One region of the Nocardioides sp. P4_G10 genome, then DNA from elsewhere that is predicted to be linked to it. Evidence: predicted binding sites of a transcription regulator. Region 1 holds the regulator's gene; each other region holds the start of a gene.

What was found. The regulator LexA, encoded in region 1, represses DNA repair genes until DNA is damaged. The targets are predictions, from matches to a motif close to TCGAACANNTGTTCGA.
Region 2: a site for LexA is predicted at 4,157-4,172, ahead of AC1DP1_RS04580 (HNH endonuclease signature motif containing protein). Genes of this name have one in related genera too.
Region 3: a site for LexA is predicted at 5,931-5,946, ahead of AC1DP1_RS12705 (alpha-ketoglutarate-dependent dioxygenase AlkB). Genes of this name have one in related genera too.

What each region holds. Positions count from the first base shown of each region.
Region 1 is NZ_JBFUJV010000039.1:4,533-14,966, reverse strand. Features, by position in the region: gene AC1DP1_RS22945 (hypothetical protein) at 1-322, opposite strand, end outside; gene AC1DP1_RS22940 (hypothetical protein) at 508-1,053, opposite strand; gene AC1DP1_RS22935 (LysM peptidoglycan-binding domain-containing protein) at 1,467-1,817, opposite strand; gene AC1DP1_RS22930 (SDR family oxidoreductase) at 2,006-2,812, opposite strand; gene lexA (transcriptional repressor LexA) at 2,941-3,663, shown strand; gene AC1DP1_RS22920 (NAD(P)/FAD-dependent oxidoreductase) at 3,711-4,928, shown strand; gene AC1DP1_RS22915 (sulfotransferase family 2 domain-containing protein) at 4,962-5,693, shown strand; gene AC1DP1_RS22910 (ATP-dependent DNA helicase) at 5,703-7,694, opposite strand; gene AC1DP1_RS22905 (hypothetical protein) at 7,762-7,893, opposite strand; gene secD (protein translocase subunit SecD) at 8,028-10,313, opposite strand.
Region 2 is NZ_JBFUJV010000002.1:204,341-214,774, forward strand. Features, by position in the region: gene AC1DP1_RS04575 (hypothetical protein) at 1-703, shown strand, start outside; gene AC1DP1_RS04580 (HNH endonuclease signature motif containing protein) at 2,721-3,944, opposite strand; gene AC1DP1_RS04585 (MFS transporter) at 4,213-5,790, opposite strand; gene AC1DP1_RS04590 (RimK family alpha-L-glutamate ligase) at 5,906-7,096, opposite strand; gene AC1DP1_RS04595 (ATP-dependent zinc protease family protein) at 7,149-7,637, shown strand; gene AC1DP1_RS04600 (hypothetical protein) at 7,640-8,470, opposite strand; gene AC1DP1_RS04605 (hypothetical protein) at 8,451-8,969, opposite strand; gene AC1DP1_RS04610 (carbohydrate-binding domain-containing protein) at 9,140-10,434, shown strand, end outside.
Region 3 is NZ_JBFUJV010000010.1:133,913-144,346, forward strand. Features, by position in the region: gene AC1DP1_RS12680 (ScyD/ScyE family protein) at 1-667, shown strand, start outside; gene AC1DP1_RS12685 ((2Fe-2S)-binding protein) at 787-1,269, shown strand; gene AC1DP1_RS12690 (xanthine dehydrogenase family protein molybdopterin-binding subunit) at 1,266-3,728, shown strand; gene AC1DP1_RS12695 (FAD binding domain-containing protein) at 3,725-4,570, shown strand; gene AC1DP1_RS12700 (SRPBCC family protein) at 4,571-5,296, shown strand; gene AC1DP1_RS12705 (alpha-ketoglutarate-dependent dioxygenase AlkB) at 5,297-5,917, opposite strand; gene AC1DP1_RS12710 (GntR family transcriptional regulator) at 6,029-6,751, shown strand; gene AC1DP1_RS12715 (HD domain-containing protein) at 6,738-7,331, opposite strand; gene AC1DP1_RS12720 (oxygenase MpaB family protein) at 7,328-8,194, opposite strand; gene AC1DP1_RS12725 (MerR family transcriptional regulator) at 8,287-8,757, shown strand; gene AC1DP1_RS12730 (NAD(P)-dependent alcohol dehydrogenase) at 8,806-9,846, shown strand; gene AC1DP1_RS12735 (DNA repair helicase XPB) at 9,925-10,434, opposite strand, start outside.

The sequences.
Region 1 (10,434 bases):
TCACCACCGACTGGCCGGCGACGGTCACGGACTGGTCGATCGACCGGTGGTCGGGTGTGTAGAAGTTGGTCTCGAAGTTCACCAGGGTGCGCCCACCGCGTGGCTGCACGACCAGCTTGGACGACGGCCAGGCGATCCGCTTGAACTGCCGGATGATCAGCTTTGCCAGGTCGACCTGCTGGACTGCGTCCTGCGGCACGCAGACGTCGCCCACGTCAGTCCCGTCCATGTAGACGTCGTGGACGTAGCCCTCCTGGCCGCCCTCGGTGCACTCGACGTGCTCCACGCAGATGCCGCCGTTGCCGCACTGGATGGAGACCACCCAGGTGTGGCCATCGCCAGAGCCGGAAGAGCTCTGGTAGTCCGAATAGGACCATTGGCACTGAGCATTGACCCCTTGCAGGCCGGCCCTAATGCAGCCTTCTGCGGCTGCCGGCGATGCGCCGATCAGCACCAGTCCGCTCGCTATGCATGCCAGCATCGCGACGATGCGGCACGCAAGTGCCATCAGAGAACCCCGTAGTGAGTGACTGTCCAGCCCCCGGGAGTCTCCTTCAGGGTCACTCGGATGGTCATCTTTCCGGGAGGCAGGGTCTCGGGCTGTCCAGACGATTGCCTGTAAATGCGCGTTTCGGGCAGCCGAAGCCCCACGTCGTAGGTCGGCGGCTTGGACCCCGACTCCTCGAGCTTCACGACGTTCGCACCAGCGAACTCGATGCGCCCACCATCTCCGTAGATGTCGTCAACATTCTTCGCGAGACTCTTGCACGCTGCACAGTTCGGCGAGATGTCCAGATAGTCGGCCGATTCGCCAGTTTGCTGCATCTCGTCGCCAGTGGCCTGCCAGCGCCGGATGAAGTCCTCCGGACTCTCCGCCTCCGGCGTCTCTGACTCGGTGGGAGTCGGCGTCGGCGACGAGCTCGTGGTCTCCGGGATCTTCGGGTCCGGCTCGGGGTCGTCGGAGCACCCGGCCAGCAGGACAGGGACCGCGAGGGTCAGCGCGAGTGCGCGGCGTACGTGCATGAAGTGCCTTCCCGAGAACAACGTCAGCACGCTGAAACTACCCATCCGGGCGACCGCGGAACCAGCCCGAAGGCAAAACTGTGGAGAACGGCCGATGGTGGCGGCAGATGGCATGAATCCAATCGCCGCCGGTGCGATGTGCCGCCACCACACGAGCTGGGCGGCGGATGGTGGCGGCAGATGGCATGAATCCAATCGCCGCCGGTGCGATGTGCCGCCACCCCGGCGAGCGGCAGCGCACGAGCGTGCGATGTGCCGCCACCCTCCCGAGCGCCACCCCGACGACCACACCAGGCACCTGGATCTCGTGACGGTCGCTGCGCGACCTCCTCGATCGACGAGGTGGTCCGAAATGCGCCGAGGGGCGGGCCACTGGGCCCGCCCCTCGGTCTTCCCCTTGGTTCCACCAGCCGGGGTCGAAGCGGCTGATGGAGGCCTCTGCGTCAGTCGGAGACGACTGGGACGCGGAGCTTCTGGCCGGCCGCGAGGCCGGCGGACTCGAGGGCGTTGAGCCGCTCGATCTCGCTCATCATCGAGCGGACGTCGCCGTCGGTGGCGATCTCGCTGGCGATCCCCCACAGGGTGTCGCCCGGCGCGACCTGGACGATCTCGGTGGGGGCCGGCTGGCCGGCCTCGCCGGTGCCGACCGCGCCGCCGGCGAGCATGAACGCCACGCCGAGGACGAGGAACAGCGACGTCAGGAAGACCGCCAGCCGGCCGCGACGGGTCAGACGAACCGTCGAGCGGGCACGCGGGATGGCGGTGAAAGCGGGTGCAAGGCTGAGGGTGCTCATGGTGGCCTCCTGGGGAAGATCAGCCGGTCGTTTTCTGTCGAGCGAATGTCTAGTCGGACCCACCGACAGTGGCTGTGACCACCGGGTGTCGATCAGACGTTCGATCGAACGTGTGTACGACGTTAGAGCACGTGTTCGAACAACTCAAGCACCTTGTCGAACAAATGTTCGGCGTGTTCGAACGGACCTCAGCGGCGCCTCATCGCCCGTCGCCCCTGGGCCGCGAAGAGCCCGGCCGCGTGCTGCATCAGCCCTGGCGCGAGCGCCGAGCCGCGGACGACTCCCCCGCGCCAGCCCGGCACCGCCCGCACGACGCGTCGCGATCCCACAAGCGCGACAGCCGCGGCCGCGACGTCGGAGGCGTCGAGGATCGGGCCACCCGAGTGCACCAGCTGCGAGCCGAGGCCCGACGGGTCCTGGGCGGCGAGCATCGCCGTGTCGACCCCGTCGGGGCACAGGGCGTGCACCCGCACCCCGCGCGGCGCCTCGGCGTTGACGGAGGTGGAGAGGGAGACGACGGCGGCCTTCGTGGCGGCGTACATGCTGTAGCCCGGAACCGGCCCGAGGCCGGCGAGCGAGGCGATGTTGACGACGTCCCCGCCGGCGGCGCCGAACGCCGCGAGCGCCGCGCGGGTGCCCCACGTCGTACCGAGCAGGTTGACCTCGACCAGCCGGCGCACCTGTTCCTCCGACAGGTCGACGAGGGAGCCGTCGTCACCGACCCCGGCGTTGTTGAACCACGCGGTCAGCACGCCGTGTCGCGCGGCCTCCTCTGCCACGAGGCGGTGGGCGTCAGGGTCGCGTACGTCCTGGGTGAGGCCGGCGACGGCGCCGATCTCCGCCGCCGTCGCGGCCGCCGCCCAGCCGTCGACGTCGCCGATGACGACGTGGTGCCCGTGAGCGACCAGGAGCTCGGCGATCCCGCGCCCGATCCCACGGGCCCCACCCGTCACGACGCAGGAGGACGGCGGGCCGGTCAGCTGGCTGGTCGACATGCCCGGACACTAGCGACACGCGGCTTCGAACAGGTGTTTGATCCTGCGGCGTCCCGAGGTCTACGGTGGGCGCACCTGATCCTCCCTGTCCAGCCGCGGACGGAGGGGTCGACGCTAGTGGAGGACGCATGGCCAAGCAGGACGACAAGAACGTCATCGAGATGCCCGACGGCCCCCCGGACGCCACCGGTCTGACCCCGCGCCAGCAGCGGGTGCTCGCCACGATCAAGGACTCGATCGAGACCAAGGGCTACCCGCCCTCGATGCGTGAGATCGGCCAGGCCGTCGGCCTCACCTCGTCGTCCAGCGTCGCCCACCAGCTCCGCGTGCTCGAGGGCAAGGGCTTCCTCAAGCGCGACCCCAACCGTCCCCGCGCCCTCGAGGTGTTCCTGCCCGAGGTGATGGCTGCGCGGCGCAGCATGTCGAGCTCAGAGGAGCCGTCCTACGACGAGACCGGCATCGGCGACGCCAACCCCGTCGCCACCAACGTCCCGGTCGTCGGCCGCATCGCCGCCGGGGGCCCGATCCTCGCCGAGGAGCAGGTCACCGACGTGTTCCCGCTGCCCAAGCAGCTCGTCGGCGAGGGCACCCTCTTCCTCCTCGAGGTCTCCGGTGACTCGATGGTCGACGCGGCCATCTGCAACGGCGACTACGTCGTCATCCGTCAGGAGCAGACCGCCACCAACGGCCAGATCGTCGCGGCGATGATCGAGGGCGAGGCGACGGTCAAGACGTTCCAGCGCAAGGACGGCCACGTGTGGCTGCTCCCCCACAACGACGCCTACGACCCGATCCCGGGCGACAACGCGACGATCCTCGGCGTCGTGACGGCGGTGCTCCGCAGCCTCTGATCGAGCGGCGACAGACACCCCGACCAGCGAGGGTGCACGATGGCGGCATGAGCAACGTCGAGCAGTCCTATGACTACGTCATCGTCGGTGCGGGGGTCGCTGCGGCGAGCGCCGTGAAGGGCATCCGTTCGCAGGACGAGGCCGGCCGCATCGCCGTCCTCGGCTCCGAGCCCGACAAGCCGGTCTACCGGCCCGTGCTGACCAAGGACCTCTGGCTCAAGGACGACGAGACCCTCGAGGGGTCCTCGCTCGCCGGCGACCTCGACGAGGACGACGCCGTCGACCTGGTCACCGACACCACGGTGACCGCGATCGACCCCGGCGCCCACGTCGTACGCCTCGCCGACGGCAGCACGGTCGGCTACGGCAAGCTGCTGCTCGCCACCGGCGCCGAGCCTCGCGTGCTCTCCGTCGACCCGGGCCCGCGGATCATCTACTACCGCACCGCCGCCGACTACCAGCGGCTGCGCGCCGTCGCGACCGAGGGCAGCCACGTTGCCGTCATCGGCGGCGGCTACATCGGCTCGGAGATCACCTCCGCCCTCGTGCAGAACGGCGTCCAGGTCACCCTCGTGCTCGACCTCGAGGACGTGCAGGAGCAGATGTTCCCCCACGCCCTCGCCGCCACCCTGACCAAGGCCTTCGCCGACCGCGGCGTGACCATCGTGCACGGCTCGGTCGAGGGTGGCGAGGAGGACGACGGCGGCGTCCGGATCCGCCTCGGCGACGGCACCTCCATCACCGCCGACGCAGCCGTCATCGGCGTCGGCGTCCTCCCGCGCACCGGGCTCGCCGAGGCCGCCGGCCTCGAGGTCGACAACGGCGTCGTGGTGGACGAGCAACTGCGCACCAGCGACGCGGACGTGTACGCCGCGGGCGACGTCGCGTCGTACCCCGACGCCCTCCTCGGGCGCCGTCGCGTCGAGCACGTCGACCACGCCGAGAAGTCCGGCGAGCACGCCGGCAAGGTGATGGCCGGCGCCGACGAGACGTACGACTACACGCCCTTCTTCTGGTCCGACATCCTCGACTACGGCTTCGAGGCGATCGGCGAGACCAGCAGCCGGCTCGACATGGTGGAGGACTGGAAGGACGGCGAGGTCGGCACCGGCGTCGTCTACTACCTGAAGTCGGGGCAGGTCCGCGGCGTGCTGCTGTGGAACGTGTGGGACAGCGTCGACAAGGCCCGCGCGCTGATCGAGGAGACCACCGAGACCCCCGTGCCCGACCCGGAGTCGTTGCGGGGGCGCATCCCGTTCGGGTGAGTGGGAGGGCGCGGTCCGTGTAGCCTCGCGGCGATGTCTGCCGCCGGCCCCGACGCTCCCTCACCGGAGCTCTTCCGCACCCGTCCGGGCAACCGGCGCCGGCTGACCCCGGACGCACTGGCCGAGGTCGACCGTCTGGCCGCTGCAGGCGAGGCGTCCGCGTGGCTCAGCCCGTTGGCGTACAACCTCACGATCAGCCACAGCCACCGGTTCGTCTGGTACCGCGTGGCCAAGGTCGCGACGCGCACCATCCGCCACCACTGCGAGACGCACGGCGTGAGCATGGACGTCGACCACGCGATGCGGGTCCGCTATCCCTTGGCCAGCTTCGCCGACTACTTCACCTTCGCCTTCGCGCGCGACCCGCTGGACCGCTTCGTCTCCGCGTGGCACGACAAGGTCGTCGACAACAACTACTACGACTTCGACCCCGCCACCCACGAGCAGATGCAGGTGGTCGAGGAGTTCGCCCGCTGGACCGCCGCGCAGGACCTGTCAGCAGTGCCGGGCACCGACCAGCACCTGACCCTGCAGAGCCGGATGATCGACCTCAACCGGGTCGACTTCGTCGGCCGGCTGGAGACGTTCGACCGCGACTTCGCCGAGGTGTGCGAGCGCATCGGCGCGCCCGCCGTGCCCTCAGCGCCGAAGAACCAGACGGCCCCGGGCGGCCGCGACCGGCAGGCCTCCGACGAGCTCCGGGAGCTGGTGGCCACGATGTACCGACGCGACTACCAGGTCTTCGGCTACGAGCCGCCGGCCTGAGTCGACCGGCTAGGACTGCCCCAGGCGCTTGAGCGCCTGGCGGACGAGCGCCGGGTCGGTGGTCGACCACATCGGCGGGAGTGACGCCTTGAGGAAGCGGCCGTAGCGCGCGGTCTCGAGACGCGGGTCGAGCACGGCGACGATGCCGCGGTCGGAGGTCGTTCGGATGAGGCGGCCCGCACCCTGCGCGAGCAGGAGCGCGGCGTGGGTGGCGGCGACCTGCATGAAGCCGTTGCCGCCCGCCTGGTCGGCGGCCCGCTGACGTGCGGACATGAGCGGGTCGTCGGGCCGCGGGAACGGGATCCGGTCGATGATCACCAGCTGGCAGGTGTCGCCCGGGACGTCGAGGCCCTGCCACAGCGAGAGGGTGCCGAAGAGACAGGTGTGGGGGTCCTCGACGAACTGCTTGGCGAGCTCGGGCAGCTGGGCGTCGCCCTGCGCGAGCGTGGTCAGGTGGGGCAGGCGCGTCCGCACGGCCTCGGCCGCGGTCTCCGCAGCGCGCCGGGACGAGAACAGACCGAGCGTGCGGCCGTCGAGGGAATCGACGAGGTCGCAGATCTCGTCGAGCTGCGCGGGGCCGAGGCCGTCGCGGCCGGGCTGCGGCAGGTGGCGGGCGACGTAGAGGATCGACTGCTGGCCGTAGTCGAAGGGCGAGCCGACGTCGATGCCCTTCCACGGCAGCGCGTCGTCGGCGTCGGTGGTGGCGACATGGTGGCCGACCCGCTCGGTGGGCTTGAGGCCGAGCGAGGTGGCGACGGCGCCGAACTCGCCGCCGAGCATCAGCGTCGCGCTGGTGAAGACGACGGTCTTGTCGGTGAGCAGCTTGTCGCGCATCGGGCCCCACACCTGCAGGGGCGCGACGTGGAGGCGGGCCGGGAAGCGGTCGCGGGCCTCGCCCAGCCACAGCACGTCGGCCTGGGAGCCGGCCGCCATCCGCTCGGCGTTGACGAAGACCTCCTGCACCATGCCCTTGGCCTGGGTGCGGCCGGCGTCGGCCTCTCCCTCGCCCCCGGACTCGCGCGGGAACGCCGACAGGCACCCGCGCGCCGCGTCGCGCACGAGCACGAGGGCGTCGGAGAGCTGGACCGACACCTGGTCGATGCGGCCGGGAGGTGTCGCCTCGATCGCCTCGGCGAGCTGCTGCGCGGCGTCCTCGAGGTCGCCGGCCGGGTCGCCGTCACCGTCGGTCCAGCGCATGGCGCGGCGAGCGGCCCGCTCGATGTCGGACACCCCGAGCTCGTCGGTCGCCGCCTGGGTGACGCGCGCGGTCAGCTCGTGGGCCTCGTCGATGACGACCGTGTCGTAGTCGGGGATCATCGGCACGTCCTCGATCGCGTCGATCGCGAGGAGGGAGTGGTTGGTGACGATCAGGTGGCTGCGGTGCGCCTTCTCGCGCGCGAGCTCGGCGAAGCACTCCGCCCCGAAGGGGCACTTGCTGGCACCGAGGCACTCGCGGTGGTTGACCGAGACCTGCCGCCACTCCCGGTCGGTGTGGCGCGGGGCGTTGTCGCGCTCACCGCTTCCGCCCTGCTCGGTCTCCTCCTCGGCCCACGCCCGCAGCTCGAGGACCTTCTCGGCCATCGCCCCGAGAGGAACGTCGACGAGCGTGCCCTGGTCGTCGGGGACGCCGGCGCGGATCCGGTGGAGGCAGGCGTAGTTGGAGCGGCCCTTGAGGACGGCGTACGAAGTGTCGAGGCCGGGCACGTCCTTGACCGCCTCGACCAGCCTGGGCAGGTCGCGCTCGACGAGCTGGTGCTGCAGGGCGAGGGTCGCGGTGGCGACGACGACGCGCTTGTCGTGGAGCATCGCCGGGACGAGGTAGCCCAGCGACTTGCCGGTGCCGGTGCCGGCCTGCACGAGGAGGTGGCGGCCCTCCTGCATCGCCCCGGCGACCTCGGTCGCCATCTCCACCTGGCCGTCGCGCTGCTGCCCGCCGAGGGCGGCGACCGCCGTGCTCAGCACCTCGCTGACGGGCGCGGGGGCAGTGGCGGTCTCGGGCACCAGAGCACCCTACGCGGCGGCGCCGACGCTCCGTCGTACGCCGTCCACAGCGGCCGTCAGAAGTCGGTCAGTAGTTCTTCTTGCGGCCGATCTGGCGCTCGATGCGGCGCTCGGGCTGGCCGAGCACGCGGGCGAGGATCTTGACCCGGTAGCGGTAGGCGACCACGCCCAGGACGACGATCAGCAGGATCCACAACATGCGCCGATCCTACGCGGCACCGACAACGCGTACCTGGAGGCGAAGTCCGACACCTGGAGGGGGTTGCAACCTCCTGCACGCGACGAAGTCCCCGCACGAGCGGGGACTTCGACACGGACAGCCGGGCAGACGGGTCAGACGACCGCGCCGGAGTCCTCGGGCGTCCGCTCGACCTTCTCCTTCTTCACCCGGCTCATCGGCCACTTCTGGTGGAAGTAGGTGAGGAGCGGGGTGGCGACCACGACCGAGGAGAACGTGCCGACCACGAGGCCGACGAGCAGCGCGATCGCGAAGTCCTGGAGCGAGTCGCCGCCGAGGACGACGAGTGCGGCCAGGATGAACATCGAGCCGAGGCCGGTGTTGACCGTGCGCGGGATGGTCTCGACGGCCGCCCGGTTGGAGACCTCCATGAAGTCCTCGTCGGGCTTCGAGCCCCACCAGCGTTCGCGGATGCGGTCGAAGACGACGACGGTGTCGTTGACCGACAGACCGACGATCGTCATCGCCGCTGCCAGGAAGATGCCGTCGATCGGCTTCTGCAGCCACGCGAAGAGACCGACGACCAGGATCACGTCGTGCGCCATCGCCAGCACGGCGGCGACACCGAAGGTCCACTTGAAGCGGATGGCGAGGTAGAGCAGCTGGGCCAGGAACGCGACACCGAAGGCGATGAGCGCGTTGTTGCGCAGCTGGTCACCGAGCGAGGCGCCGATCGTCTGGTCGTCGACCTTGTCGACGGTGCCACCGACGGCCGCGAGCTCCTGCTCGATCTGCTGCTCCTCGTCGTTGGAGATCTCGCCGGTGCGGACGGTGAAGTCGGCGGTGTCGGCGGTCTGCACGACGGCCTCGGGGAAGCCGGCGGCGGCGACGGCCTCGCGCGCCTGGTCGACCGAGATGTCCTTGCTGAGCGAGTAGTCGAGCTGGCGGCCACCGGTGAACTCGACACCGAGCTGGAGGCCCTGGGTGGCGATGCCGGCGATGGCGACGACGAGCGCCGCGGCCGAGATGCCCAGCCAGGTCCTGCGACGCTTCATCAGCTGCGGGTCCTTGCGGTCCAGCCAGAGGCGCACCTTGCCGTGGTGGCTCAGGCCGCTGATGGCGGGACGGCGCGCGACCGGCTTGTTGGACACGGCGAGGTCGCACAGCACACGGGCGACGATCAGCGCCGAGACCATCGAGGCGATGACACCGATCGACAGCGTGACACCGAAGCCCTTGATCGGCCCGGAGCCGAGGAAGAACAGCAGGCCGGCGGCGAGCAGGGTGGTGACGTTGGAGTCGATGATCGCGCTCCACGCCTTGTTGAAGCCGACCGACAGGGCGCGTCTGAGTCCAGCGGATGGGTAGGCGACGTACTCCTCCCTCGCTCTCTCGAAGACGAGCACGTTCGCGTCGATCGCCATGCCGATCGCGAGCACGAATCCCGCGAGTCCGGGCAGCGTCAGCGTCGAGCCGAGCCCGACCAGCATGGCGTAGGCGAGCAGGGCGTACGACGCCAGCGCGAGCGTGGCGGCGAAGCCGACGAGGCGGTAGACGAAGATGATGAAGAGGCCGGTCAGCGCGATGCCGATGATGCCGGCCTCGATCGACGCGTCGATGGCCGCGGCACCCAGCGAGGGGCCGACGAGGCGGTCCGAGATCGCCTTCAGCTCGAGCGGCAGCGCGCCGCCCTCGATCAGCGCGGCCAGGTCCTTGGCCTCTGTCGTGGTGAAGTTGCCGGTGATGTCGGTGGAGCCGCCGCGGATGCCGACGTCACAGCCCACCGTCTCGTTGACCTCGGGCGAGGAGATGACCTCGCCGTCGAGGACGATCGCGATGCGGCGCTTGGGGTCGCCGGACGGGTTGCAGGCGGCCTTGCCGGTGATGTCGGCCCAGGTCTTCCCGCCGGCGCCGTTGAAGTCGATCGACACGACCCACTCGACGCTCTGGTCGCGCTGAACAGCGCTCGCGCCGCTGATCTCCTCGCCCTGGATGACCGTGGGGCCGACCTCGATCGTGTCGCCCTGGTCGGACGGCAGGACCTGGTTGTCCTTCTTGGCGGGCTTGGCGTCCGGCTGGGCGGTGCCGATCACCTCGTGGATGGTCAGCTTGGCGGTGCTGCCGATGCGCTCCTCGGCCTGCTGGGCCTCCTCGTCGTTGGTGACGCCGGGCAGCTCGACGAGGATCCGGTTCTCGCCCTGGCGGGCCAGCGTGGACTCGGCGACACCGAGGGCGTCGACGCGGCCGCGGAGCACCTCGAGGGTCTTGTCGACGTTCTCCGCGCTGGCGGGGGTCTGCTCGGTGCCCTCCGCCTCGAAGATGAACTGCGCTCCACCGCGGAGGTCGAGTCCGAGGTTGGGCTTGACGTTGACGGCGAGCGCCAGACACCCGACCAGGAGTCCGACGACGAGGAAGAAGCGGACCCAGACACCACGTGACATGCGCGACATCCTCCATGACAAGACTTCGAACGCCCGAATCCGGGCACGGACGGGTCAACGGGTGGCCGCAGCGGAAGGTTCCGGAAGGTTCCGTGACACAAAACGCGAGTGACTGTACGCC
Region 2 (10,434 bases), on a different contig from region 1:
AACCGTGCGGGCCGACTGGATCGGCTTCACGAATTTTGAGATCGTCGCTCCGGGACCAGTCGAGTTTCTTGGCAGCGGGCTGGACGAGTCGCTGACTGTAGGGCCCAACGTGGTCCCCGGGACCGACGGGTTCGCAAGGATTCATCGGTGGCCCGTAGATGCCCGCATGGGTGGCGGAGACGACGTTGTTGCATTCATCGGGGGTCCCGACGACACGCAGTTTGATGGCGGTCCTGGAACGGACGAGTTGCGCTACACCACGTGGTTGCGCCGCCTCCGGAACACCCCCAGCGAGGTCGTTCTAGACCTGGCCGCCGGATGGCTGACTGACACGGAGGCGAACTGGAGGCGTCGGTGGCAGGCTCGGCGCTTCGAGGACGCGAACGTGCGGAACTCGAGTGGCCGTACGCACATTCGTGGAACCGACGGCCCCAACTTGCTGTCTGCCAAGCGAAGTTCAGCTGACACCACAATCGATGGAGAGTCGGGAGCTGACGTTCTCGTCGGAGGAGGAGGCAACGACTCTTTACGAGGTGGAAAGGGCCGCGACAGCGCTGACGGCCGACCTGGAGGGCGAGATCGCTGTGAGGCCGAGGTTGTCATCTCTTGCGAGAAGGTGGCTGAGAGCTGCGAGGCGTCGCCTATGGCTCGTTCGGGAGCCAGCAAGCCGGCCCTGAACCTCGTCCGCCGAGCGGCGGTATGACGCGGGGGCTGTACAGACAGTCTGGCCTTGGCTCGCTAGGGGCTGCACAATTTCGGTGAGGTGACGTCTCGCAAGCGCAAACTCGGTCTGAGGCTGGGTGATATGAACTTTCCGAAGTGGCGAACTCGCCTACGCTTCAGTCTCGTACTCGCTGCGGCCGGACTGAGCGCGGCAGCAGGTTGTGCATCAGGCGAGTTCTCCGCGAGCCGGGGAGGTGTCGGGCCAGCGCCTGATGCGGCGTCGGCATCGGCGTCGGCATCGGCAGTGCAGGCAGGCGGGAAGGCTGCAGAATCTTCGCTCTTGCGGTCTTCGCTCGAGTGGGGTGAGCTCCAGGAGCTCTTTGGGCGAAGGCCCGTGGGCGTGATTCCGCTCTTCGCTGATGAGAGAGCAACTGCCGTATGGACCTCAGGTCGCCGCATATGGACACGTCACACCACCAGGACGGGTGTCTGGAAGGCAGCCCGGTCTGTGCCCCACCACGTTCGAAGTCCCGGATTGATCGGCGCTGCATCCGACGCCGACGGCGCGCTGACGCTCGTCGGGAAGACGTCGCCCCGTGGCGACCGCTATCGCATCTACTCCTGGTGTAGCCGCCGCAACGGATCATGGACGCGTCCACAACTGCTTGCGTCCGGTTCCACAGACGAGGACCTCGGTACGGCCGTTGATATGTCGGTGAACAGCCGGGGTGCCATCTTGGTGACGTGGATCGAACCCACCACTTTGAAGGCACGTGCTCTGTACCGACCCTCAGGTGGCCCGTGGAGCAAGCCCGTAACGTTCCGAACGCCGTCGTTGTTCGAAGGAATCCGCGGAACAGTGGGCCCAGGCGGCCAAGCCGTCGTGACCTACCCGAACTCGACCGGGAAAGTCGTCGCCGTACGACGCATCAATGGTCGATGGATGCCGCCGACCGTACTCCCTGTGCGCCCATCCCCGCCGACAACGCACGACATCGATCAGGCTTCGTCTCGAAAGAGCTACTTAGTATGGAGGACGAACAGTGGCACGATTCGCGTAGGAACAATCACCGCCCGCGGCTGGCGATCTAGCCGCGTGGCCACCAACGTCGCAGCCGCTTGGGATGTGCAGATCACAGCGAACGCCGACGGTGGAGCGCTCGCCCTGTGGACACAGGGACCATTCGCAGCGGCTCGACCCTTCTCAATGCATGGCGTCCGTCGCCACGCAGGGGGACCGTGGCAGGCACCCGAGGTACTCGTTCCGCAAGCCGTGTCCAATGCGCCTGAGGTGGTGAGCAACCCACGGGGTGACGTGTTGCTGTCCTGGCTCGGCCCCGGACTCGAGGGCGCGACATACGACGTCGAGCCCTACGTCATGTTCCTCGCCCGCGGCAGCAGCTCCTATGCACCTGTCGATATCGGTGCTGGCACCGGAAGCAACACCGGAGGCGGCACGCCCCCTGTGGCTCTCGCCCGCGACAGTCGCGCCCTAGTCGTCTGGCAAAGCCTTGTCGGACCACCCTCTCTAGTCGATTGGGGACCAACGCTGCTGCGTAGCGGCTACCCGGTCACCTAGTTTGTGCCTCGCAGGTGAGTGCCGGAGCGAGCCAGGACATGAGCCTGTTGCCGTTGCCGGCGTGACGGCTGATTGTTCGCGGCGGATAGACGCGGACAAGCTGAGCCCGCCCGCTGGGAGGTGCCGCCGGATGACGTGACGTTTCCGCCAGCGGTGATCAGCCGCACCCGCTGGTCGTAGTGCCTGCCCCGTCCGTGTCGTAACCCCACTCGCACAACCATCCGTCATGACCGCCGGTTGCCTCGACGAGGAGTAGCAAGAAGATCAGGAAGAACGCCACGGTCATGATGACGATGGCTCGTAGCACCCGCGCTGTCAGCCGGCTCATTGAAGGAGCGTACGACTGCGAGCGCCGTCGGTCATCGTCCGAATCGGTCACAAAGGCGCGCGAGACAACAACCGGGCAGCGCGACACGGCACCGTTTCCCGGCATTCGACAGTGACCGGCATGCGGCGCTGTGTGGCACCCCTCGCCGGCCTACGTCCGCCTGGCGAAGGTGACCTTGTTGTCGGCGTGGATGGTCATGGCGTAGCGGGAGTCGTGGGCCAGGCGGTGGTGGCGTGGGCAGAGGAGTCGGCCGTTGGTGAGGTCGGTGAGGCCGAGGCGGGACCAGGGGGCGTCGTGGTGGGCGTGACACCCGGACGCTGACGTCTCGCAGCCCTTCGCAGTGCACCCACCGTCGCGCAGGCCGAGGGCGATGCGTTGGGGCTTGTTGTAGAGCCGCGCGCTACGTCCCAGGTCCAGCGGCTGCGACGAGGTGCCGAGTACGGCGGGGATGATCCCGGCCTCACACGCCAGACGGCGGGCCTGCCCGGCTGTCATGCGCGAGCCGTCGTCGAGCAACGCCGTGGCCTGCTCGGCCATCAGCTGCTCGAGGGTCATGGTCACCACGACCGTGGCATTGACGCCTGCGGTCTGCGGGGTGGCGTCGGCTGGGTAGCGCTCGACGTACTCGACGAACGCCTCGCCGAGCCGCCGGCGCAGGGGCTTCCAGTCGCCGGTTTCGTCGCGGAGGTCGGCCTCGGTGTGGCGGGCTGGGTTGGCGAGCGCGAGGAGGTGGCGCTTGAGCATCGCGCCCACGTGGGACGGCACGGTGAACCTGCCGTGGCAGCGCCCGGCGCCGTCGTCGACCAGCGTGAGCTCGACACCAGCAGCGGCCCGCGCCTCCTCGCCCGCGAGCACGGACTCCTCGTGGCACTCCCCCACCTCGGGGGCCACCACGTCAAGGATGCGTTTGCCGATCTGCCTCAGGTCGCGGGCGTCGTGCCGGGCAGCCAGCTCCAGAAGGGTGGTCTCGGCGAGCCTGCGAACATCAAGATCTACGTCCGACGGGAGGGCGTCGACTGCCTCGACGATCACCCGAGCCTGCTCCGTGCGCACCTCACCCGATGTCAGGGCCGTGGCCACGTCGACGTGCTGCCCGAGCGCCCGGCCCAGCGCCAGGTCACGACCAGCCTCCCGTCGGGTCGTCCGCGTCGCAACCGACAGCCACGCCGCGGCGTCGCGCAGCCCGTGCTGCTCGCCCACGTCGTCGGAGGCGGCCAACACCCGCGCGGTCAACGCGTCGAGCTGCGAGCGGGCCGCGGCCACCGCCACCAGCGCCGACTGCTTCTCCCCCACCGACATGAACGTCGGCTCGACCGACGCGACGCTCTTCAAGGCGGTCTGGACGTCGGCGGCACAGCCGATGATGGGATGCACTCGGGCCACCTCCTCGCACGCGCTCACTGGTCACCGCCCGGGTCCGGGGCGGAGCGGTGAGGCATGACTGGTGGCGCCGTTGCCAGGGCGTCACCCGAGAGCCGTATGGCATCCCGTCAGCACCAAGACGGGTTCTATGGGCAACTGTCCTGATCCCCAGATCCCCATCACCTCAGACGAGAGATCCTTTCCGGACCAGCGTGCTGCCACCATCGTACGCCTGTTCGAATAGCACCGCAAGAGTCATTCGCGCCGGTTGCGTGAGGTCTCACCCAAGGCCCACATCGTCGGTCGCCGACGGCGCAGGGTCAGGTAGCCGCATCATCCGGAACGCGACAACGACCCCCACCAGGGAGGCAAGAAGCGCCACGAGGAGTGCGACCTGGAGCGCGAGGTCCCGGGCGTCGTCGTTGATGGCGAGGACCTCGTCCTGGATGTTCTCGGGCTGGCCGGCGAGGAGCTCCTCGAGCTGGGCGTCGCTCATCACCTGCGCGTCGTCCTCCAGGACCGTCGCGACCCGCTGCTGGTCGGCCGGCGGCAGGACGCTGCTGGACTCCGCCATGCTCGTGAAGGAGGTCGACAGGGTGGCGAGCATGATCGCGCCGGCGAAGGCGAGACCAAAGGACAGACCGAAGGATCCGGTCGCAGACGTGACGCCCGCGGCCTCGCCGACCCGGTCCTCCGAGAGCGGAGCGAGCGCGTAGTTGTTGAGCTGGGAGGCGAGGAGGCCGAGGCCGGCACCGGCGAGGATGAGCGGGATCGCCAGGTGCCAGCCGGAGTCCGCCCGGGGCACCAGGAGGATGAGGCAGGCGATCGCCGCGGCGAGCAGGATGAAGCCCGCTCGGATGATGCTGCTCGCCCTCCGCTGCCCAGCCCTCCGCCCGGCGAGCAGCGCGACGCCGAACATCGTGAGCGACAGCGGCGCGAGCGTGATGCCCGCCTGGAGCGCGTTGTAGCCCCAGACGAGCTGCAGGAAGATCGGCAGCGCGATGAGCATCCCGCCCAGCGCGACCTGTTGCAGGAAGATCTGGGTCACGCCGGTGCTGAACAGCTTGGACGAGAAGAGGCCCGGGTCGATCAGCGCGGGCTTGCCGTCGCGCTTGCGGTGGATGAGCCAGGACACCAGACCGGCCATCGCGATGACCCCGATCGCGAGCAGCAGCAGTACGGACTCGGCCCCTTCCTGCCACGCGAGGACGCCCAGCACGAGGCCGCCCATGCCGATCACCGAGAGGAACGCCCCGGGGACGTCGACGGACCGGTCGCCGGCGTACGGCACGTCCCGGATGCCGCGGCTCCCCAGGAGCACGGCTCCGATGATGAGCGCCTCCAGCAGGAAGCCGACGCGCCAGGACAGCAGCGTCGTGACGAACCCCCCGACCAGGGGACCGATCGCGGCGGCGATGGCCCCCGATGCGCCGACCAGGGCGAACACCTTGGCGCGGGTCTTCCCCTCGAAGTTCCCGTGGATCAACGACTGCATCGCCGGGAGGTAGAGGGAGGCGCCGAGCCCGCCGAGGACGGCCCAGAAGACGATGATCGCCGTCAGGCCCTGAGCGAAGACCATCGCGAGCGCCCCGACGGCGTAGAACAGCATGCCGAGGACGAACGCACGCTTCCGCCCGAACAGGTCACCGATCTTGCTGCTGATGAGGATGAACGCAGCGGACACGAGCGCCTCGATCGCCACGGCCGACTGCACGCCGCTCACGGTCGTGTCGAGGTCCTCCACGACGGCCGAGATCGACACGTTCATGAACGACGTGTCGATCACGAAGACGAACATCGCCGCCGCCAGGAGGATGCCCTGGCGCGGCGTGCCGCCGGAGTCTTCCGCAGGAGCCATGCGAATCACCACGCCATCGGTGCCGTGGCGACGGCCGAGCATCGCCGGGGGTCAGTCGACCCATCGTGGAGCGCGCAAGGCGCTCCCGGCTTCACCCGCAGCGAAGGACCGTGGGCTACGAGCTCTCGGGCGGCAGGTGCTTCTTCATCAGGCGCCGGACGCGCTTCTGCTTGCGGTCGGGGATCATCGAGCGCATCTCCTCGAGCTTGCCGAAGCAGAGGAGGCGGTCCTCGCCCTCGAGCACGGTCTTGTTGCGCGGGTTGGGGATGACCTGGGGTCCGCGGTGCAGCGTCAGGACGGTGATGTCGCGCTCGTCGAGGCCGGAGTCGCCGAGCTTCTTGCCGACCATGTCGGAGCCGGCGTGCACGACGATCTCGGCCACGCCGTAGCCGGTCGAGACGGTCAGCCGCTGGCGTACGTCGATGTCGGGGAAGGCCACCTGGTTGGCCATGTAGTCGACGATCGCGCCGGCGACGTCGAGCTTGGTCGCGCGCTCGATGCCCTCGAGCCCGGGCGAGGAGTTGACCTCCATCACCTGCGGGCCGCGGCGGCCCTCGAGCATGTCGACACCGGCGACGCGCAGTCCCATGATCTGCGCGGACCGGACGGCCACCCGCTCGAACTCCTCGTCCAGCTCGACCGGCTCCACGCTGCCGCCGCGGTGCACGTTGGAGCGGAACTCGTCGCCCTGGGCGACCCGCCGCATCGCCGCGACCACCCGGTCCCCGACGACGAGGGCGCGGATGTCGCGGCCCTTGCTCTCCTTCACGAAGCGCTGGATCAGGACGTTCTGCCGGGTGCTCTGCAGCGTCTCGATGATCGCCTCGGCCACCTTGATGGTCGGGGCCAGGATCACGCCGATGCCCTGCGTGCCCTCCAGCAGCTTGATCACGACCGGCGCCCCACCGACGCGCTCGATCGCCGGGATCACGTCGGCCCGGTCCTGCACGAAGGTCGTGGCCGGCATCGGGATCTTGTGGCGCGACAGGATCTGCGTGGCGCGCAGCTTGTCGCGGCTGTTGGCGATGCCGTAGCTCGTGTTGGGCGTGTAGACGTCCATCTGCTCGAACTGGCGCACGACGGCGGTGCCGAAGTAGGTGATCGAGTTGCCGATGCGCGGCAGCACGGCGTCGTACGTCGACAGCTGCTTGCCGCGGAACAGCAGGTCGGGCTCGTCGCCGGTGAGGTCGATGCCGAAGCGCAGGGTGTTGAGCACCTTCACGTCGTGGCCGCGGTCCAGGGCGGCGGTGCGGAGCCGCTGCGTGCTGTAGGACCGCGGGGCCCGGGACAGGATGGCGAGCTTCATGGGACGTCATCCAACCACCTGCCCGGAGCCCGCCACCTGCCAAGATGGCCGCGTGGACCCCGCCCCCCAGCCGACCGAACCCGAGAAGGTCGTCGTCGGCTGGCGCGAGTGGGTGGCGCTCCCGCAGGCCGACGTGCCTTGGGTGAAGGCGAAGATCGACACAGGTGCGCGGTCGTCGTCGATCCACGCCTTCGACCTCGAGGTGTTCGAGGAGGACGGCCACGAGCGGGTGCGCTTCTCCATCCACCCGTGGCAGCGCTCCGACGAGGACCACGTCGAGCTCAGCCTGCCGGTGCTCGACATTCGCGAGGTGCGCTCCAGCAACGGCCAGGTCGAGAAGAGGTACGCCGTCTCGCTCGACGTCACGCTCGCCGGCCGCACCATCACGACCGTGATGACGCTGAGCAACCGGGACGAGATGGGCTTCCGGATGCTGATCGGGCGCGAGGCGCTCGAGCGCGGGTTCCTCGTCGACTCGTCGCTGTCGTACGCCGGTGGCAAGCCGCGCCGCGCCGTGCGCCGCAAGAACTGGGGCAAGTAGCCCTAGCGCAGCTTGATCTCGCAGCTCCTGAGCTTCTCGCCGCTGCACCGGTCGCGGTTGGCGTTGCCGTCGACCGTGTCGCGACCGGGCCCGCCGACGAGCAGGTCCTTGCCTCGGCTGCCCGAGAGGGTGTCGTTGCCGCCGTCGCCGTAGATCCGAATCGTCGACCTCCGCGGGTCGCAGTCGAGCAGGTGGCCGTCGTCGGCGGTGCGGAAGAACTCGAGCGAGTCCTTGCCAGCGCGGCCGCGGACGGTGGCGGTGCAGGCGTAGACGCGGAGGTCGTCTGCTTTCTTCGTGCCGCGGACGTTCATCCTCTTCGCGCCGACGCGCACGTCGTCCCAGCCGCGGAAGGTGCTGCGTTGGGTCTTGCCGAAGAACCGGTTCTCCAGCCGGCCCTCGGGCAGGTCGAGGTCGAGCCGCGTGCCGGCCCACAGGTCGACCGAGTCCTCGCCCGGCCCGCCGACGTACTCGCTGTCGCGCCAGCCGAGGCCGTTCGGCGCGAGGAGGGTGTCGTCGCCGCCACCGAGGGCGAACCGCAGGACCGTCCTGGCACCGCGGTTGAGGAAGACGCGGGCGTACTCGTCGCGGTCACCGCCGATGAGGGACAGCGAGCGCGGCGCGCCGGGACCCAGCTCGAATCGCGTGACCTCGCCCGTCCAGGAGAGCACCGATGCACCGTCCTCGGTCCACGATCGCCGGGCTGCGTCGATGGCCACGTCACCGACGCCGAGGGCGGGTCGCAGCTCGGCCGAGGTGCCCAGCGCCACCCGTGAGCCCGGCGCCTGGATCCCGTACCAGTACACGACGTGCCCGTCACCGGCGAGCTGCAGCACGTCGGGGTTTGGGCACGTCGAGCATCCCGGTGAAGTACTGGTCGGCGGACTGGCCCAGGCGCGTTCCGGTCGTCGCGACGACGGTGTCGGCCTCCAGGTCCACCGGCCCCCCGCCGTCGTTGGACCCGAGGACCACGTAGTCCCGGCCCGCCGAGGCGGTGTAGTGGTCGGACCCGGTGCCGAGCTCCGCGTCGATCGTCGACGCGGACGCGGAGGCGTCCACCACGTCATTGCCCGCGCCGGCGCGCAGCGTCACGAAGACCGGGGCCGTCACGTCGGTGACGCAGACCAGGTCGTCGCCGCCCAGCGTGGCGACGCCTACGGCGCCGTTGGTGACCACCACGTCGGGACCCTCCGTGCCGGTCACGCCGAGCTGGCCGGGCGTACCGACGATCGTGGCCGCCCGTCCCTGGCAGGTCTCCACAGCCGCCTGGGCCGTCGGCGCGGCGAGCAGCGTGGCGGTGAGCAGTCCGGCGGCCACGAGGGGCAGCGGTCGCATGAGGTGTCCTTCGATCGGGGTCCGGTCCTAGGGAGACGCTGCCAGACGCCGAGAGGTTGTCGCTGGGCGCGGGGCTCACAGGAGACGCACAAGGTCAGCCCACCGCTCCGACAGGTGGGCCGAGCAGCATCGGGCTCACCAGACCAGATGCACTTCGGAAGGCAACACCCATGCGACTCACCACGCTCCGTCAGGCCGTCGCCGGCACGATGGCCGCCGCGCTCCTCGCGGGCTGCGGCGCCTCCGTCGCCAGCGACTCCACGTCCACCTCCTCGAGCACGTCGACCAGCTCGTCGACGAGCGGGGTCGTCAAGACCGACGCCACGACCGTCGAGGACGCCCTCGCCGACGACGTCGCCGTCGAGACCGGCGACACCTCCTACGACGAGGGCGACGCCACGGCGATCACGCTGTCCGGCTCGGGCGCCGACTCCGACAGCGACGCGGTCACCGTCGAGGACGGCACCGTCACCATCTCGGCCGCCGGCACCTACGTCCTGAGCGGCGAGCTGACCGGGCAGGTGGTCGTCGACAGCGCCGGCGACGGCGTCGTACGCCTCGTGCTCGACGACGCGACGATCACCTCCGAGACCACCGCCGCGATCGACGTCGTCGACGCCCAGTCGGTCGTGGTCGTCCTCGCCGACGGCAGCACCAACGCGCTGGCCGACGCGGCGACGTACGCCGACACGTCGGAGGACGCACCCACCGGCACCCTCTACTCGACGGCCGACCTGACCATCGGCGGCACCGGTTCGCTGACGGTCACCGGCAACAGCAACAACGGCATCGTCGGCAAGGACGGCCTGGTCATCACCGGCGGCACCATCGACGTGACGTCCGTCGACGACGGCATCCTCGGCAAGGACTACCTCGTCCTCACCGACGGCACCGTCACCGTCGACGCCGTCGGTGACACCTTCAAGTCCGACAACACCGAGGACGCCGGCTCCGGCTTCGTGCTCGTCGAGGGCGGCGAGCTCACTGTCACCTCCCAGGACGACGGCATCAAGGGCGTGCAGGTCCTGATCGCCGGCGGCACGGTCGACGTGGCCGGCTCCGACGAGGCGCTCGAGGGTTCGCTGATCGTCATCGACGACGGCGACGTCGAGCTGCACGCCGCCGACGACGGCGTCAACGCCGCCTCGTCGGACGACAGCGCCTCGACGGACGGGCAGCCCGGCGGCGCGATGGCGGCCGACGACTCGCTGGCCCTGTACGTCAACGGCGGCACGCTCGAGGTGTGGGCCAGCGGCGACGGCCTCGACTCCAACGGCAGCGCCACGATCACCGGCGGCGAGATCACCGTCTACGGCCCGACCACCGACGGCAACGCTGCGCTCGACGTGAACGGCACCTTCGACGTCAGCGGCGGCACCCTGATGGCGACCGGCAGCGCCGGGATGATGGTCGCCCCGTCGACCGACTCCGCCCAGGGGTGGATCGCGACCGCCCTCGGCACCAC
Region 3 (10,434 bases), on a different contig from region 1:
CGCCGACGTCTCGTACGGCATCGAGGGCGGGCTCGACGCCGCCTGTGCGGCGCAGATGCCGCCGGAGGTGCCCGCGTCCTACACGGGCATCGTGGAGTCGCACCCCTACGGCTCGACCGTGCACAAGGGCACGACGTACGTCGCCGACGCCGCCGGCAACACGATCCTGTCGGTCAAGCCCAACGGCAAGGTCAAGACCGTCGCGGTCCTGCCCCCGGTGCCCGTGGTGATCACGGCGGAGGCGGCAGCGGCCAACCAGCTCCCGGCCTGCACCGTCGGCAAGACCTTCAACTTCGAGCCGGTCCCGACCGACGTCGAGGTGGGCAAGGGCGGCTGGCTCTACGTCACGCTGCTCCCCGGTGGTCCCGAGGACGGCAGCACCGGTGCGCAGGGTCGCCTGGTCAAGGTGAAGGCCACGACCGGCAAGGTCCGTGAGGTCGCCTCCGGCTTCGCCGGCGCGACGGGTGTCGCGGTGGCGGACAACGGTGACATCTACGTCGCCCAGCTCTTCGGTGGCCAGGTCTCGCGCATCAAGGCCGGCCGCACGACCGCCAAGCCGTACGCCGAGGTGATGATGCCCGCCGCGGTCGAGTGGGCCGACGGTGACCTCTACGTCAGCGCGCAGGTGCTGTCGGAGAAGCCGAAGGGCGTCGTGCTGCGCTACTGAGCAACGACCTCCGTGCGTGTGGGGTGCCGAGGTCCGGTGTGGACCGACCAACCGGCTGCCAACCGGCCGGGCCTAGCGTCGGCCGCGAGTGATCCACCTCACACGCACGGAGGAGTCGCATGACCAAGATCCAACTCACCGTCGACGGAGCGTCGGTGTCCGACGACGTCGAGCCCCGGATGCTGCTGGTGCAGTACCTGCGGGAGAAGCTCGGCAAGACCGGAACCGTGATCGGGTGCGACACCTCCAACTGCGGGGCGTGCACCGTCCACCTCGACGGCACGAGCGTGAAGTCGTGCAACGTGCTCGCGGTGCAGGCCAACGGCCGCACCGTCACCACGATCGAGGGCCTCGCCGACACCGCCGAGGGTGAGCTGCACCCGGTGCAGGCGTCCTTCCGCGAGTGCCACGGCCTCCAGTGCGGCTTCTGCACGCCGGGGATGATCATGCAGGCCGTCGACCTCCTGGGCGAGAACCCGAACCCCACGGAGGAGGAGGTGCGGCTCGGCATGGAGGGCAACCTCTGCCGCTGCACCGGCTACCACAACATCGTCAGGAGCGTCCTCCACGCCGCCGGCTCCACCGAGGGGGCGAAGGCATGACCGCCACCCAGGACCGCCCGGTCGCCGAGATCGGCCGGGACCGGCGCCGCAAGGAGGACCAGCGGCTGATCACCGGGCGAACCCGGTGGACCGACAACATCACCCTCCCCGGGATGCTCCACCTCGCCATGGTGCGCAGCCCCTTCGCCCACGCGACCATCACCTCGATCGACGTCGAGGCCGCCAAGGCCTCGCCCAACGTGGTCACCGTGCTGACCGGCAAGGACTTCGGCGACGAGCTCGGCGTCTGCATCAACGCCTGGCCGATCACGCCCGACCAGAAGACGCCGACCCACTCGCCGATGCCCGCCGACCGGGTCGCCTTCGCCGGCGAGGTGGTGGCCGTCGTCGTGGCCCGCAGCGCCGCCGAGGCGCGCGACGCCGCGGAGCTCGTGGACGTCGAGTACGACGAGCTGCCCGCCGTGGTCGGGATCAAGAAGGCGCTCGAGGACGAGGTGCTCGCCCACCCCGACCTCGGCACCAACAAGTCCGCGTTGTGGGTCTTCGACTCCAACGAGGCCGGCACCGGCGGCGACGTCGAGGCCGCCATCGAGGACGCCCGCGCCAACGGGATCCTCATCGAGCGGGAGTACCGCCAGCAGCGGCTGATCCCGGCATTCATGGAGCCGCGAAGCGTGGTCGTGGACCCGACCGGTGAGCAGATCACCATGTGGTCGGCAACGCAGATCCCGCACATCCTGAGGTTCGCCCTGGCGGCCACCACCGGCGTACCCGAGTCGAAGATCCGGGTCATCGCCCCCGACGTCGGTGGTGGTTTCGGCGGCAAGCTGCAGACCACGCCCGAGGAGTGGATCGCCTGGGCCGTGGCACGCCGGCTCACCAAGCCGGTGAAGTACACCGAGACCCGCAGCGAGAGCCTGATGGCGGCCCACCACGGCCGCGACCAGGTGCAGACGCTGAGCCTCGCGGCCGACAAGGACGGCAAGGTCACCGCCCTCAAGGTGCACCTCGACGCCGATCTCGGCGCCTACATCGCGATCGTCGGCGGCGGTGTGCCCGTCCTCGGCGCCTTCATGTTCAACGCGATCTACAAGTTCCCGGCCTACCGCTTCGAGTGCCAGACCGTGCTGACCAACACCACGTTCACCGACGCCTACCGCGGCGCCGGCCGGCCCGAGGCGACGTACGCCATCGAGCGGTTGATGGACGAGCTGGCCGCCGAGGTCGGCGTGGACCCGCTGGAGATCCGCGAGCGCAACTGGATCACCCACGAGGAGTTCCCGTTCACCACGGTCGCGGGCCTGGAGTACGACTCCGGGAACTACGAGGCGGCCACGGCGAAGGCGAAGGAGTCCTTCGGCTACGACGCGCTGCGCGCGGAGCAGAAGGAGCGGCGCGAGCGCGGCGACCGGGTCCAGCTCGGCATCGGCGTGTCCACCTTCACCGAGATGTGCGGCCTCGCGCCCAGCCGGGTGCTCGGCAGCCTCGACTACGGCGCCGGCGGCTGGGAGCACGCGAGCGTGCGGATGCTGGCCACTGGCAAGGTCGAGATCGTCACCGGTGCGAGCGCGCACGGCCAGGGGCACGAGACGGCGTTCAGCCAGATCGTCGCCGACCGGCTCGGCGTGCCGTTCGAGGACGTCGAGGTGCTGCACGGCGACACGCAGGTCGCGCACCGCGGGCTGGACACCTACGGCTCACGCTCGCTCGTGGTCGGCGGCGAGGCGCTGGTGCAGGCGGTCGACAAGGTCATCGACAAGGCCAGGCACCTCGCCTCGCACCTGCTCGAGGCCAACCAGGACGACCTCGACTACGCCGGCGGCCGGTTCACCGTCCGCGGCACCGACCAGGGCGTCGCCATCCAGGAGCTCGCCACGGCGACGTTCACGGGGCACAACTACCCCGAGGACATGGAGCTCAGCATCGACGCCGAGGCGACGTACGACCCCGTCAACTTCAACTACCCGCACGGCACGCACCTGTGCGCCATGGAGGTCGACACCGAGACGGGCGCGGTGAAGATGCGGAAGTACACCTGCTGCGACGACATCGGCACGATCATCAACCCGCTCATCGTGGCCGGTCAGGTGCACGGCGGGCTGGTGCAGGGCATCGCCCAGGCGCTGTGGGAGGAGGCCGTCCACGACGAGGCCGGCACGCTGGTGAGCGGGTCGTTCGTCGACTACCTCCTGCCGACGTCGGCCGACACGATCTCGTTCGACGTCCAGCACACCCAGGAGCCGAGCGTCTGCACGACGAACTCGCTCGGCGCGAAGGGCGTCGGCGAGGCAGGCACGATCGCCTCGACCCCGGCTGTCGTCAACGCGGTCGTGGACGCCGTACGACACCTGGGCGTCCGCGACATCCAGATGCCGTGCACCCCGGAGCGGGTGTGGCGCGCGATCCACGCCAACGACGGCGACGCACCGACACCCCAGGCGGCGATGCCGCACTTCGAAGAAGGCGCCCTCAACCAGGACGAAGGAGCGGGCCAGTGATCCCCGTGGAGTTCGACTACCTCGCCCCGACGTCGGTCGAGGAGGCGCTCGCCGCACTCGGCCAGCACGGCGACGACGCGAAGATCTTGGCCGGCGGACAGAGCCTGCTGCCGGTCCTGCGGATGCGGCTCAACGCACCGGAGGTGGTGATCGACCTCGGCGGCATCTCCTCGCTGCGCGGCATCCGCGACGACGGCGACGCCCTCGTGATCGGTGCGATGACCACCCACCACGACGTGCGCGACGACAGCCTGGTCAAGGAGCACGCGCTCCTGCTGTCCAAGGCAGCCGCGGAGGTCGCGGACTCGCAGATCCGGCACCGCGGCACCTTCGGCGGCGCGCTGGCACACGCCGATCCCGCCGGTGACCTCGGTGCGCCGGCACTCGCGCTAGGCGCGCAGTTCGTCATCGCCGGTCCCGGTGGCACCCGCACGGTCGACGCCGCGGACTTCTTCGTCGACCTCTTCGAGACCGCCATCGGTGACGACGAGATCCTCACCGAGGTGCGGATCCCCAAGCACACGGGCTGGGGCGCGCACTACGAGAAGTTCGTGCGCGTGGCCCACCAGTGGCCCATCGTCGCGGTCGCCGCGACGGTGAAGGGATCGATCCACGAGGCGCGCGTGGGGCTGACCAACATGGGGTCCACGCCGCTGCGGGCGACCGCGACCGAGCAGGCCCTCGCCGGTGCCAGCGCGACGGAGGACGGCGTACGCGAGGCCTCGCAGCTCGCCGCCGAGGGGACCAACCCGCCCTCGGACCTCAACGGCGCCGCCGACTACCGCCAGCACCTCGCGCGGGTGCTGACCGGCCGGGCCGTGCTCAAGGCGYCGGGTGTGTAGATGGAGCTGAGCCACCGGTTCACCGTCCCGATCGGCGTCGAGGAGACCTGGGCGCACTTCAACGACATCGCCTCCGTCGCCGAGTGCTTCCCCGGCGCCCAGGTGACCGAGGCCGACGAGGAGTCGTTCTCCGGGTCGGTGAAGGTCAAGCTCGGCCCGATCGCGCTGGTGTACAACGGCAGCGGCACGTTCGTCGAGAAGGACGAAGAGGCCCACCGCTTCGTCGTCGACGCCAAGGGCAAGGACAAGCGCGGCAACGGCACGGCGGGTGCGAAGGTCACGGTCTCGATGGCCGAGGCCGGCGGCTCGACCGACGTGTCGGTGGAGACCGACCTGGCCATCACCGGCAAGCCGGCGCAGTTCGGGCGCGGGGTGATGCAGGACGTCTCCGACAAGCTGCTCGGGCAGTTCGTCGCCTGCCTCGAGCAGCGGCTGGCCGGGCCGACCGAGTCGGGCGACGCGACCGACTCGTCACCGGGCGCCGCGTCCCTGGTGGGCGTCGGCGGGCCTGCCGAGCCGCCGGTCGCGGCCGCGGGGAGTGCTGCGCAGCCATCGCCGCCCGTGCCTCCCGCGCCGCCCGCCCCACCGAAGCCGCCGCCGCGGGAGCCCGAGGCGCTCGACCTCGGCAGCGCAGTGCTCCCCGTGCTCGCCAAGTCGTACTGGAAGCAGGCGCTGGCCGCCCTCGTCGTGCTGGTGCTGCTGCGACGGCTGCTGCGGAGGTCGTGATCAGAAGACGTTGAGCGGGCGGAACTGGACCGACAGCCTCGGTCCGGAGTGGGCGACCTTGGGCACGGCGTGCTCCCAGGTGCGCTGGCACGACCCGCCCATCACGACCAGGTCGCCGTGGCCCATGGTCAGCGCGATCGACGCACCCCCGCCCCGCGGGCGCAGCAGCAGCCGGCGCGGGTCGCCGACGCTCACGATGGCGACCATGGTGTCGGCGGTGCGGCCGCGGCCGATCGTGTCGCCGTGCCACGCGACGGAGTCGCGACCGTCGCGGTAGTAGCAGCACCCGGCCGTCACGAACGGCTCACCGAGCTCGGGGAGGTAGTGCTCGCTGAGCGCCGTGCGCGCCCGGGTGAGCGCGGGATGGGGGAGCGGGTCGGCGGCGAGGTAGGTGTGCACCAGCCGCGGCACGTCGACCACGGCGTCGTACATCTCGCGCCGTTCGGCCCGCCAGGGCACGCGATCGACGAGTGCGGAAAACACGGTGTCGGGGTCGTGGAGCCAGTTGCGTTGGACATCGACCCACGCTCCGTGGGACAGCAGCCGACGCTCAGGAGACAGCACCGCGGAATCCGCGGTGGTGTCGGCGAACAGGGACGACTGGAAGTCCACGAGGCCCATGATACGCGATGAGTCGAACATCCGTTCGAACATCAAGAAATTGTCAAGGGTTTGCCACAGGCTTGGTCAATTTGCAGACTGCCGGTCCAGCCCAGTCATAGCCTGAGTGTCATGGAACCCGTGGACCTCGTCGTCCCGCGTCAGCGGGCACTGAAGCACGTCCAGGTCCGCGAGCACGTGAGGGGCCTCATCGAGACCCAGCCGCCCGGTTCCGCAGCCCCGTCCGAGCGCGAGCTCGTGGCCCGCTTCGGTGTCGCGCGGATGACCGTACGCCAAGCGCTCGACGCCCTCGTCGCCGAGGGCCTCCTCGAGCGGATCCCCGGCCGCGGCACGTTCGTCGCCCAGCCACCCCGGACCTCCGGCCGGCTCACCTCGTTCACCGAGGAGATCCGCCGCCGCGGGATGCTGCCGGAGTCGCAGACGCTCCTCGCCCGCGTGGAGCAGGCCGGCCCCGGCGTCGCGAGGGCGCTCGACATCTCGCCCGGTGACCCCGTGCTCCACTGGCGCCGCCTGCGCCGCGCCGACCAGGCGATCGTGTGCGTCGAGGACGCCTACCTCAACGAGGTCCTGCTGCCCGGCTTCCTCCAGCACGGCACCCCCACCAGTCTCTACGAGGCGCTCGGCGCCCGGGGCCTGCGCCCGACCGAGGTCGAGGACTCCATCAGCGCCGACCGCGCGAGCGCGGACGAGGCCGCGATCCTCGAGGTCGAGGAGGGTGACCCGGTGCTGCGCCACGCCCGCCGTGCCGTGTCCGACGGCCGCATCGTCGAGGTCTCGCGCACCTGCTACCGGCACGACCGCTTCACGGTCTACCTCCAGCTCAACGACCGCTGAGGCCCTCGAGCTTCGCGAGCTCGCGCTGGAGGTTCGCCCGCGCGGCGTCCTCCCACAGCTCGCGCGCGTGCGAGGTGCTGAAGAGGTGCGCCCGGGCGACCAGGTCACGCAGCACCGCTGCCCGGCCGGCCCGGAAGTCGGCGTCGCCGACGTGCGCGAAGTCCGCGCGCACCCCGGCCACGTAGGCGTCGTACCGCACCGGGGGCGCGGCCAGGATGCCCAGGTCCGCGTCGCTGAGCGCGGCGCCCGCCGGGTCGTCGTCGGCGGGGCGGTGCTCGACGGTCATCCGCACCAGCCGCGCCACCTCGTCCGCCCAGGTCGCCGGCAGCGCGCCCTCGGCCCAGCGGGCGGAGCGCTCCTCGTCGTCGTCGGCCCCGTCGTAGACGGCGTCGTGGAACCACGCCGCGAGGGCGACGGCGGTGCGGTCGAAGGGCGCGCCCGCCGCGGCCAGCACCTCGAGCCGGTCGAGCACCTCCTCGAGGTGGCGCAGGTCGTGGTAGCCGGACCGGTCCCAGGCCGCCAGCAGGTCGTCGCGGAGCGCGTGGTGGTCGGGCAGGGGCCAGCGGCCGGCGAGGCTCACCGCTGGGTCGCCTCGTGCAGCTCGCGCGCCTCGGCGTGGCCGGAGGCCATCGCCCATCGGATGGTCCGGGTGGCTGCGGCGCCCAGCACACGGTTGGTCACCCGGGGCACGGGCGGCAGCCGCAGCTCGCGGCGCGCGTCGGCCGGCAGCAGGCCGATGGCGGCCGAGGCGAGCGCGAGGTAGCCCGGGCGCGCCGCCACGGGGAGGTCGGGGTGCAGCAACAGGAAGCGGATCGCCTCGTGGGCGGCCGGGGTCCCGCGGAGCTCCGGGGCGTACGCCGCCAGCGTGGCGCTCAGGTCCCCCTCGGACCGCGGGGGGTCGATCACGCCGAGGTGCCCGGCCGCGACGGCGGCCTGGGCGACGTACTGGTCCCGCTCCGCCCCGACGAGCGGCCGGTGGCCGTAGCGGTCGTGCGCGACGAGGAAGCTGTGGATCTCGGCGGCGTGGACCCACCCGAGCAGGTGCGGGTCGGAGGCGGCGTACGGCGTGCCGTCGGGCATGGTGCCGGTCACCGACTCGTGCGCGCGCTGGACGGCGCGGATCATCTGCAGGGCGTCCTTCTCGGCGCCGAACGTGGTCATCGCGATGTAGGTCGAGACCTGCGCGAGCCGTCCCCACATGTCGCCGCGGTAGCCGGAGTGGTCGGCCACGCCCTGCATCGCGGCCGGGTGCAGGGACTGGAGCATGATCGCGCGGATGCCGCCCACGAACATCGAGGCGTCGCCGTGGACCCGGCCGATGGGGGAGTCGGGGGTGAACCACCGCGGGCCCGGCGTGCCGTGGACACGTTGCCGGTTGCGCGGGCCGTCGGGGCCGGCGACCTTGCTGAAGAGCTCGGCGCCGAGGCGGTCACGGAGGGTCACGCGGTCGAGGCTAGCCAAGCGTCCGAAGCGGCCCGCTGGTGGCGCCCGCTGCCTTTTGACTTCGAGTACTCGAAGTTCCTACCGTCGATGACATGACCAGCCACGCCCTGCCCCGCAGCTACTCCATCAAGGAGGCGGCAGCCCTCACCGGCCTGCCGGCCAGCACGCTGCGCTACTACGAGCAGATCGGGGTCATCGCCCCGATCAGCCGTGGCGCCAGCAGCGGGCACCGCGTCTACGACGACGAGGACCTGGACCAGCTCATGTGGGTCTCCTGCCTCGCCGCCACCGGGATGTCGGTGGGCGACATGCGCCTCTACATGGCCAACAACCGGCTCGGTGCGGACGTCGCCGCGGACCAGGAGCGGCTGCTGCGCGAGCAGCAGGAACGCCTCACGACCGAGGCCAGGGCACTGGTGCTCCGCCAGCGCTACGTGGACCTCAAGATCGCCTACTGGCAGGCGGTCCAGGAGGGTGACGCGGCGCGCAGCGAGCAGGTCTCCGACCAGGCGCGGGCGCTCGCCGACGAGCTCCGCGCGGTCACGCACGACCCGATCCACTGACCGGCCACACCCCGGTCAGCACCCCCACAGAAGGACGGACCAACCCCCATGCGCGTGAACGCCTACGCAGCCCCCTCGGCCGGCGAGCCGCTGGCCCCCACCACCATCGAGCGTCGCGAGGTCGGCGCCCACGACGTGCTCATCGCGATCGAGTACGCCGGCATCTGCCACTCCGACATCCACACCGTCAACGGCGACTGGGGCCCGCAGCCCTTCCCCGTCGTGCCGGGCCACGAGATCGTCGGCACCGTCCAGCAGGTCGGCGACGACGTCACCAGCCACCGCGTCGGCGACCGCGTCGGCGTGGGCTGCATGGTCAACTCGTGCGGCGAGTGCGACAACTGCCGCAACGGCGACGAGCAGTACTGCGTCAAGGGCATGATCGGCACCTATGCCGTCACCGACGTCGACGGCACCACCACCCAGGGTGGCTACTCCACGCACGTCGTCGTGGACGCCGGTTTCGTGCTCTCCGTGCCGGAGGGCCTCGACCCGGCGGCCGCCGCGCCGCTGCTGTGCGCCGGCATCACGACGTACTCCCCGCTGCGTCGCTGGAAGGCCGGCCCGGGCCGTCGCGTCGCCGTCGTCGGCCTCGGTGGCCTCGGCCACATGGCCGTGCAGATCGCCCACGCGATGGGTGCCGAGGTCACGGTGCTCTCGCAGTCGCTGAAGAAGCAGGAGGACGGCCTCCGGCTCGGGGCCGACCACTACTTCGCGACCTCGGACCCCGACACGTTCGAGGCCCTGGCCGGTCGCTTCGACCTCATCGTCAACACGGTGAGCGCCTCGATCGACGTCAACGCCCACCTCGGCCTGCTGGCCGTCGACGGCACCCTCGTCAACGTCGGCGCCCCGCCGGCGCCGCTGCCCGTCAACGCGATGTCGCTCATCGGCGGCCGGCGCTCCTTCGCCGGGTCGATGATCGGCGGCATCGCCGAGACCCAGGAGATGCTCGACTTCTGCGCCGAGCACGGCATCGCCGCCGAGGTCGAGGTGATCGGTGCCGACCAGGTCAACGAGGCGTACGAGCGGGTGCTGGCCTCCGACGTGCGCTACCGCTTCGTCATCGACACCAGCACGCTGGGCTGACGTCCCTGCTCGAAGGTCGCTCGTGCCCGCCGCGAGCGATCTTCGGGCCGGGCCCCGCGGCGGACCTGGGTCCGACGACTAGGCGGGGGACGGCAGGTCGCCGGCGTCGACGATCCGGTAGGCGTAGCCCTGCTCGGCGAGGAAGCGCTGCCGGTTCTGCGCGAAGTCGGCGTCCACGGTGTCGCGCGAGACGATCGTGTAGAAGTGCGCGCTGCGGCCTTCGGTCTTGGGGCGCAGCAGCCGCCCGAGCCGCTGGGCCTCCTCCTGGCGCGAGCCGAACGACCCGCTGACCTGGATCGCCACCTCGGCCGACGGCAGGTCGATGGAGAAGTTGGCGACCTTGCTCACCACGAGCAGGCCGACCTCGCCGGAGCGGAAGGCGTTGAACAGCCGCTGCCGCTCCTTGACCGGGGTCTCGCCCTTGATCACGGGGGCGTCAAGCATCTCGGCGATCTCGTCGAGCTGGTCGATGTACTGCCCGATCACCAGGGTGGGCTGGCCCGCGTGCTGCTGCACGAGGCGTCGTACGACGTCGATCTTGGCGTGGGTGCACGAGGCGAGGCGGTAGCGGGTGTCGGGGTCGCTGGT